Methanobrevibacter smithii ATCC 35061: one gene and its partner. The main gene of each other region encodes a partner of the protein of the gene in region 2 in a complex. Links are inferred from orthologs where the notes say so. Each region holds a gene or a part of one and is shown on either strand. Other genes may lie near its edges.

Region 1 (4,039 bases), 110 kb from region 2 along the record:
CATCAACATCAACAACTCTTAAAAATAGAACATCCCCAACATCAAATACCTTGTTGAGTTCTTTTTTCTCTCTTCCAAACACTTCAAAAGCAGGTAAAATTCCGGAATATGGGGAATTAATATCTACATCCCACATGGAGAATCTGACATCTTTAATTTTACCAATAACTACATCTCCTTTTTTAGGAACATATTTACTTTTAAGAGGAATAACTCTAATTTTTTTATTCCTTAAAGAAACTAGTCCCATTAAAGAAGAACAAATTTTACCATTCTCTTTAAAGGTACCTCTTCCTGAGTAGTATTCGTCATCTGCCAATACTTCACCAGGAATAACTAAATCTTTATTTTCCACATATATCATAAAAATCCCATAAGTTGAAAATTAATTTAATTATTTGATAGTTTTCGTTTCTGCTTCACCACTTGAAATTTCAGCCATTTTAGCGGCGAAATCATCTTGAAGGCCACCAGGCATCTCAACAATGCCAATCCATGAACCGTCTTGCTGCCATTCTTCATTAAGAATTTCACCAAAATGATGGATTGCAGAGTAGGCTCCTCCTGCTGAAGAACCCGGAAGGCGAACAGCTACTTTAACTTTTTCAAACCTAATCGGAATAAGTGGTTTAATAGCTTTCAGGGCTGTTTGTACTTGTTGATCAACTGAAACAAAAGGATCAAATTTAACTTTAGCTTCATTAACAGCATTTTCAATCCTTTGTGCAGGGTGAGGAAGACCTGATTGGGGATTAATAGCTTCTCTAGAAATTTTATTAATAACAAGTCTTCTTTTATCTTCCTGCATTTGTCTTTTTTGTTCAGCAGTTAATTGAACATGTCCTTTTTCAAGTATAACTTTAGAAACTCCAATAGGGTCTGTAGTTTCAAATATTTTAAGCATAGCTTCTTCAGAAGCTTTATCTCCTTTTTTAGAGTCCTTAAAAATTTCTTCAACAGCTAGAAGATCTTCAATGGCCACATCCTGCCCATCAGGATTTCTAAATTCTGCTGCTAAATCCGGATCGACCAATATTTCAAAATGTTCCCCACAATATTCATATTTAGCTATTATTGCTTCATCTACATTTACCATTGAAAAAACCCCTAACCAATTAATTATTTATTCTTCACTTTCCTCTTCACTTTCTTCTTCAGATACAACCTCATCAATGAAAGTCTGTACTTCTTCCTGAGAAAGTTTAGTGTATACTTCTTCACCACATTTAATAACAGCAATTTCAACATTGTTTGCAGTAGTTTCATGTTCAGTTGCTTCATTGATTGCTGTTAGTGCTAAATTAATAGCTTCATTTAAATTCATGTCATCTTTATATTGATCTTCAAAGATATCCATAGCTGCAGATCTGCCTGATCCAATAGCAGTTGCTTTATATTCAATTAATGCTCCACTAGGATCTGTTTCGAATAATTTGCAAATACCGTCATATACTCCACCAATGATTAAAGCAGAACCGAATGGCCTTACCCCACCGTTTTGAGTATACATCTGTAACATATCACATAATTTTTTAGATAAGCTATCTACCCTAATAGGTTCACTGTATGTGATTTTATTTATTTGAGCTTCCACTCTTGCTCTTTCAACTAAAGCTCTAGCATCAGCAACAAGACCTGAAGTTGCTGCTCCAATATGTTCATCTATTTTGAATATTTTTTCAATAGATGTTGCTTCAACTAAATTAGAAGTAGTTCTTTTATCAACTGCTAAAACAATACCTTCAGAACATTTAATTCCTATTGAAGTGGTTCCTCTTTTAACAGCTTCTCTTGCATATTCTACTTGGAAAAGTCTTCCATCTGGGCTAAATACAGTAATTGCCCTATCATATCCAGCATTTTGTAAAGGTTGCATAAATTAATACCTCACATTTTTTTAATATTATAATAAACTTAAGTTCAACTACTATAAAAATACAATTATTTTAAAAAATAAACCAAATTCTCCATGAAATGGTATTTCATTACATATCTGTAATGATATAGTTTTTTAAATCTTTTTTCCATAAATTCAATTCATATTTATATGCGTATATTATTAATAAAGTTTTCTATTTTAAAATAACTAAAAGTTATTAAAAACTTTTTCATAACCAAACAGCAAAAAATTAAGGAAAAAACCAATTAATAATTCACTATTTAAAAGAAATTTTTTATCAATTTTCACTTTTAGTGTTTTGATAAAAAAGAGTCTAAATCTCATGGTTTTGTTTGTAAACTTTCCAATAGCTTACAAACGTTTTTAGACTCATAACAACTTTTTTTAAAATAATTTTTTTCACAGTTTACATAATAATAAAAGTAATAAAAAAATTATAAACTTTACCAAAAATAAACGGATGATGTAAAATGATAAAGTTAAATTTAAGTTTCACCTCTCCAAGAGGTGAATCATGTGTTAAATCATATAACAATAATTTTAGATGTAATTTTAATCATATTACATATTATTAATCTAATAAGATAAACGATTAAAATAATTGATAGATGAATATAAAAGTTTTTGATTTTTTACGCCCACGAGCTGAAGTTTTGCGTAATTTTTCCTTTTATTTTTCAATAAATTTCTGACAGGCTTTGATAGTTCCGGATAAACCGATAGTTGAAACTGAAATATCTTTTCTATTATGTTTATAAATTAAAGCAAGAGAAGCCCTTACCTCATCAACATACTCTCTTTGGCAGCGAAGAATTGCCTGATAATGATTATACTCATCGGTTTTTTCAAGCTCATAAAACTTCATAACCCATAAACTAAAATTGCCTGTTCCATTTTCACCAAAAAAGCGAATACATCCATTCCAAACAATATTAACCAAATCATCTTTAGAAATAACACTTTTAACTTTAATATCCAATGCCAAATACCTGTTATTTTTCCTAAGTGTAGGGGGAAGAACCTTAAGCTTCATCATTAACCTCCCTAACTCCTTTTAAAACCATGTTTTTCCTGTTTTTATTAAATTCCAAAATGTTTTCAGCTGAGGTAAATGATTTGTCAATTTCACTTTGAGTTAATCCAACTGAAAGAAATACTGAGCTGAAATCTTTAGTTGTCTTAATATCAAAAACGGACTCTGCTCTTGAAGACAAAATTAACGGGAAGTCAAATTTCTTATGTAATGAAATTACATCCTTAATATTAGCTATTGTTTTAGCCCTATATGTTAAATAAGATTTCAAAATATCTATAAAGCAAATTTCAACAGCTACATTATTATTCAAAGATTCTTTAGCCAAAACCTGATTAAGACCACTGTCATATCGTTTTAAATAAGGTCTTGATAAAACATCCAACTGGATATTTTCCAAAACAGCCCGATTTACTTTTAAATCTCCACCAATTACACTAATGCATGATGATTTATTTCTGAACTTTCTGGCTATTTTTCTAATTTCATTAACATTGCCGGAATCTATTTCTAAAGTATAATCTATGCCAATGTCCAAATTATCCTGCAAATCCTTTTTAAACTCTAAAGCTTTGGCAAATTTATTTTGATTATAAGAAAAATTAATATGATCCCAACCATACTTTGAAGCTTCCTCAGCTAATTTCAAATTATTATCATAGCTGTTTCCTTTAACATTTAAATCAAAAAACATTTTAAAAATCCTATTGAATCATTTATATTAAATATTAAATTTTATTTATTATTAATAGTTATGGAAAAAGCATTAAAAAAAAGAAAATAAATTTTTGTAGACTACTACAAAAATCTAAAAAATTCCCAATGGAGGAGAATTAAATATTGCATAGACAATTAAAGCCATAAATACAATATTTATAAGAACTCCAAATTTTATAGAACTATTAATATTTTCCCGCCTGGAATATTGGAAAACAATATAAAAATAATCTGCAGAGATTAAAAAGAACAATAAAAACATGAAATAAGTAAATGGGAATAGACTTACATCACTTCCAGTTACCAAAGTTCCTATCATAGCTAAAACAAGCAGGAAAATAAAAATATTACCATATCTAATATTCATATCTAACACATATTTTTTTAAA
Region 2 (5,272 bases):
ATCTACCTTTTCATACATTTTAAGTTCACGTACATCAACATTGAATGTTCTATAATCAGTTATTCCACAGTAATCCAAATTGATTGCACTTCCATTTTTCATTTTCCAGTTAACATCAGATCCTGCAACTTTACATCCAATTAATCCTGCTTCAATAAGTATTCCCCCAGTTCCACAGAAAGGATCCAATACCAAATCTCCGGAATTAACCCTAGACAGATTAACCATACACCTTGCCAATTTTGGACTCATTGAACCTGGATAGAAAAACGGTCTTTTATGAGGTTTTATTTCTTCAAAATGTTTTTTATTGAGTTTAAATTTTTCAATAGCTATATAAACAGTATTTTCATAAGCAATTAATCTGATTAATGAATCAGGTTTTTTCAGTTTTACTTTTATATTGTCACATTTTGATAAAATTAATGATCCTGTCTTTCGCTCAGCAGCCACAGTATCAATTGGAGAGTTGAATCTTTTTACTCTTACAGCAAAGTTTTTAGAAATATATCTGCTCCAGTCAATAGCTAAAATATCCCTTTCCAAATCATCTATAGAGGATTTAAATATTACCTCATCCACTTCATGGGTGTATCCTAATCTTTTTACAAGTGTCTGATAATATTTGTCTGAGTTTTCATCAGAAATATCCTTTAATAAAATCAAACCTTCAGTTATTTTAGAAATATCCAATTCCATATCCTCACATTCAATAACTGCTTTTAGTTCTGCAAGAGGTAATTTGTCATGTTCCTGAGATTGTATACATAGTAATTCCATTAACTTCACCTGATTTTTTAAAAAAAAATTATTTTTTAAATTTGTCGAAATGTCTTCTGATGATAGTTTCTTTAGAGTCTTTTGTTTGGGTACCTATATCATTTTCTTCAAATTTTGAATCCTGAATGTCCTGATCATTATAATAAAGTTCAGCTTCATTTTCCCCATAGTAATCATCATCACTATAAGAATAATCATCAGTACTTTCATTATAATAGTCATTATCATGAAGTCCATTACCCCTATTGTTAACAGCACCTTCAATATTGTCTTCCAAAGAATCTTTCATGTAAGGTTCATATTCATAATTATGCCTTTTTTCCTCTTCAAAGTTCAATTCTTCAGGATAATATTCATAATCCCTAACAGGTTCTTTTCTGTAATAATCCTGAGGCTCATAATATTCATCTTCACCATAATAACCGCCATCCTCATACTGTCTTCTTTTTGAGCGGTAGTCATTAGATGGTTCATAGTATTCATCATCAGAATAATATTCAGGCTGCTGTCTGTTTATAGAAAAATCATCTCTATAATGTCTGCTTCTTAGATTATTCTGATTGGATATTCTTGAAAATATTATATTTTCAACTTCCTTAACATTTGAAATATTGGCTAATTTCATCTGATTGTTGTCATAAGCACTATAAACCGAAACTGTTCCGACATTCAATATTTTTGCTACAATACTTTGAGATGTGCTTACATCCTGAATTGTTCCGTAAGGCATGTAGTTTTTTTTTAGTGTATAAAACTCCTGATTTAATAATAATTCTTGAGTCAGTTAAAATATACTCCATATAATACCAGTTAATAAGTTGCCAGATTATATACAGAATAATAAAAAGTATAATTACAAAAAGTGCAATAGCAGTATACCTTGTTAAAGACAATTTAACATAAGATATTAAATATACTTGCATTTCACCAATAAATGCAATAATCGGTGATGCAACAGATAAAACAACTACTAATAAAATAACTCCAAAAATAGCTTTTTTACATCCTAAAAAGCATATTCGGTTTGGTTTGATAAATAGTTTTTTCATTAGTTATTTTATCATTTCTATTAAACAACATAATAATGTATTAGAATTTAATTTTAAATAAAGTTTTTTAAAAAATAAGATTTAAAAAGTAAGCCTCAGCTCGCCCATCATTCATCACGTATCAGAGCTCATAGGGTTCATCATTGGCTTACAGATTATTTAAGCAAACATTACGCCTGCTTCTTTTATAAATTCATCATCATGTTCCTTGTCAAGAACTTTTTCTACAGCATCCATGAAATCAGTTACTGTGACTCTGTCTCTTTTTTCACGAATAGCAAACATACCTGCTTCAGTACATACTGCCTTCAAATCAGCACCGGAAAGACCGTCAGTTAAGCTGCTTAGCAAATCCAAGTCAGCTTCCTCATCCAAAGCCATGTTTTTAGTATGTATTTTTAGGATTTGTTTTCTTCCGTCATCATTAGGAAGGGGAACTTCTATAAATCTGTCAAAACGGCCAGGCCTTAATAATGCAGGGTCTAAAATATCCGGACGGTTTGTTGCACCGATAATTCCGATATCTCCCCTGGATTCAAAACCGTCAAGTTCAGCAAGAAGTTGCATTAAAGTTCTTTGAACCTCTCTGTCTCCGCTAGTTGAACTTTTAAGCCTTTTGGCTGCAACAGCATCAAGTTCATCAATGAAAATAATAGCCGGTGCTTTTTCTTTAGCTAATTCAAATACTTCACGAACAAGTCTGGCTCCTTCACCTATATATTTTTTAACGAATTCGGAAGCTACAATTTTAATAAATGTAGCATTTGTTTCATTAGCTACCGCTTTTGCAAGTAAAGTTTTACCGGTTCCCGGAGGTCCGTACAATAAAATTCCTTTAGGCGGATCAATACCTATTTTTTCAAATAATTCCGGCTCTTTTAAAGGAAGTTCAACAGTTTCTTTAACTTCAACTATTTGCTCTTCAAGTCCACCGATTTTATCATATGTAATGTCAGGTTTTGTTTCAATTTCCATTCCTGTAACATTTGCATCTTTTTCTGACGGTAAAACTTCTACAATACCAAAAGTCTGTTGGTTCAATGCAACTCTAGAACCTGGCACCAATAATTTTTCATCTAAGAATTTTGAATAATTTACTAAAAAGCTAGGTCCAGTACTGCTTTTAACAGTCATTCTGTAATCATCTAAAACTTCAGTAATAGTAGCTAAAACTAAAGGAGGTGATCTAAATCTTTCTACTTCGGAACGTAAGGATTTAGTTTCTCTTTCTAATCTGATTTTTTCATTTTCAATTAGAACTTTATCTTTTTCCAATTTCCTAACTTTCCACATTAAATTACTTTTAGCTTTGGAGTTTTCTTCTTTTAATGAATCTATTTCTTCTTGCATTGATTCAACTTTCTCAACTAACTGTTCTTTTGAAGAATTCTCCAAATCATTAATATTATCCATAGGACTCATCTCCAATAATATTGATTGAAAATTTTTATAATTTCGACATCTATGTTACTTTAATAACCATTAGTAACATTAACATATTTAAATTTTATTGTTATGCTATTTACTAAATGATAATATTTAAAATTTATGGGAAATTAATTATATACATTAACTAATAAATACTTAATTAAATTGAATTAGGAAAAACTGATTAATATGGAATGCGAAATTTGTGGTAGACAAGTATCTGACAATCCTAAAAAAGCAAAAATTGAAGGATCTGTCATGATTGTTTGTGATGAATGTGCTAAACTTGGAAAAATACAAAAAGCACCTCCAAAACCAAAATTTAGAAAATCAAACAAACCTAAGAAAAATAAAACAACAAAACAAAATTATTCTAAAGATGAACCTAAAGAAGAATTGGTTGAAGATTTTAATGTTAAAATTAGAAAAGCCAGAGAATCTAAAAACCTATCAAGAGAAGAATTAGGTCAAAAAATCTATGAAAAAGTTTCTGTTATAAATAGAATTGAATCAGGCAAGATGATTCCTGATATAAGATTAACTAAAAAATTAGAAAATGCTTTAAACATTACTTTAATTGAAAATGTAGAAGAACTGGATTTAAGCAAATACACAGGTAACCCTTCACAGGGACGTACTCTTGGTAATGTTGTAAAAATTAAAAAAAGGTAGCTATTTATTTGAATAGCTATTTATTTTCTTATTTTCAATATGTTTTACTTTTCCTTTTAGTTTATAATCTATTTTTCCGCCATTTTTAGCTTTATGAGAATAATATCCTTTAAAATCAGGAGCATTATTTAACTTATTTTTTAATTGATTGAACACATCATATTCATCACTAACAACTACAACATGAGCAGGCGGATGAATTTTTTTAATTTGCATAATACTTAAAGTTATATCTTCTTTAACAAAAAAGGCAGTAGCAACTTTAGAACTTGTTCTGAGTTTAGAATTTAGAATCTTTTCAACTAATGAATCAGCAAATTTTGCATCAATTATTTTTGGTTTAGTTGCTAAATTTAAATTTCCATGTCTTTCCATGTCCGCAATTGCATTTAGTAGTTTTGAATTGTTTTCTCCTCTTATTAAGATTAATGCCATAGTATCACTGTTTTAAAAAAAATAATTAATGGTGAAAAATTTCACCGATTTTGGAACGATTTCAATAATCTACTTCTAAATACTACAAGCAATATTAAAATTACCCCAATTGCAGTTTGTATACTGCCTAAAATATTTAGTAAATTTGCATCAACAGGTAAATCCCAAGATGGAGATGATTTGTCTCCATTTAATGCTGTATAATATACTCCAACTGCTTTAGAGTCTTTTTTAACATTAATATCTTTCGGTTCTACATGATCAACTCCAACTAAAAGACCATTGTTAATACCTTTGTTAATTGAAGTTGCAATAGCTGATGCATCATATCCATATTTAGCAACGGATGCATCTACAATTTGTTTAGTCGTTGATGCAAGTCCTGGTTTTTCACTTCCATAAACTGAAACACTAACCGAATCGGAAGTTACCGTAATCGCATTTCCCAACGCTTCATATGCATAAATTGTTGTTAACTCACCATTACAAACTGGACAGACTTCATAATTTTCAGATGATGGATAACCTACCGACCATCCGCAATCATCACATGATTTTGAATAAACTTCATTCATCGGATAACCAGATTCATTTAAATCCTTAGGCGTGAACATGTCTCCAGTAGATAAACCGGATACAAGATTTACTGCACCTCCACCGTATTTTTCACCAGAATCATTAGCTACTTCACCCATAGCTTCAGAAACAATAGTAGTTGCTGGATATCCATCCCTAATCATTTTTCCAATGTTAATTGCAGTTTCTTTACGAACAGTAGCTGCAGTACCATATAATGGGTTTCCTTCAGAATTCCTTAAGTGAATAATAGCTCCTTTTTGTCCAGGCTGTAAAGTAGCTATTCCACCAGAAGTTGAGGAATAAGGAGTTACAGTGATAGAACCATTACC

Evidence for each region. The genes of interacting proteins can lie anywhere in the genome.
Region 1: the proteins of MSM_RS01750 (region 2) and psmA are in contact, whole or in part, in a cryo-EM structure (PDB 6HE5), measured with the Archaeoglobus fulgidus proteins. The link is inferred for Methanobrevibacter smithii ATCC 35061 from one-to-one orthologs. Residues at the interface, in WP_010879468.1 of Archaeoglobus fulgidus: Asp391, Leu392, Lys393, Gly394, Met396, Phe397, Val398; in WP_010877997.1 of Archaeoglobus fulgidus: Ala30, Arg33, Gly34, Ala35, Asp51, Arg53, Val54, Lys66, Ser79, Gly80, Leu81, Val82, Met166.

Annotation. Positions count from the first base shown.
Region 1 is NC_009515.1:229,395-233,433, forward strand. Bases 1-2,830 are described here. They hold psmA (archaeal proteasome endopeptidase complex subunit alpha), read right to left. Parts: upstream 1,877-2,830; coding sequence 1,124-1,876; downstream 1-1,123. Other genes in these bases: rrp4 (exosome complex RNA-binding protein Rrp4), read right to left, coding at 1-364; MSM_RS01185 (ribosome assembly factor SBDS), read right to left, coding at 395-1,096; MSM_RS01195 (Rpp14/Pop5 family protein), read right to left, coding at 2,571-2,830. Also shown: more of MSM_RS01195, read right to left, coding at 2,831-2,933; rnp3 (ribonuclease P protein component 3), read right to left, coding at 2,923-3,627; MSM_RS01205 (hypothetical protein), read right to left, coding at 3,742-4,017. UniProt on the Methanocaldococcus jannaschii protein: Component of the proteasome core, a large protease complex with broad specificity involved in protein degradation. The M.jannaschii proteasome is able to cleave oligopeptides after Glu, Asp, Tyr, Phe, Trp, slightly after Arg, but not after Ala.
Region 2 is NC_009515.1:335,779-341,050, forward strand. Bases 1,085-3,936 are described here. They hold MSM_RS01750 (proteasome-activating nucleotidase), read right to left. Parts: upstream 3,180-3,936; coding sequence 1,989-3,179; downstream 1,085-1,988. Other genes in these bases: MSM_RS01755 (multiprotein bridging factor aMBF1), read left to right, coding at 3,447-3,929; MSM_RS01760 (DUF356 domain-containing protein), read right to left, coding at 3,930-3,936. In the rest of the region: MSM_RS01740 (TIGR01177 family methyltransferase), read right to left, coding at 1-780; more of MSM_RS01760, read right to left, coding at 3,937-4,364; MSM_RS01765 (hypothetical protein), read right to left, coding at 4,406-5,272. UniProt on the Methanocaldococcus jannaschii protein: ATPase which is responsible for recognizing, binding, unfolding and translocation of substrate proteins into the archaeal 20S proteasome core particle.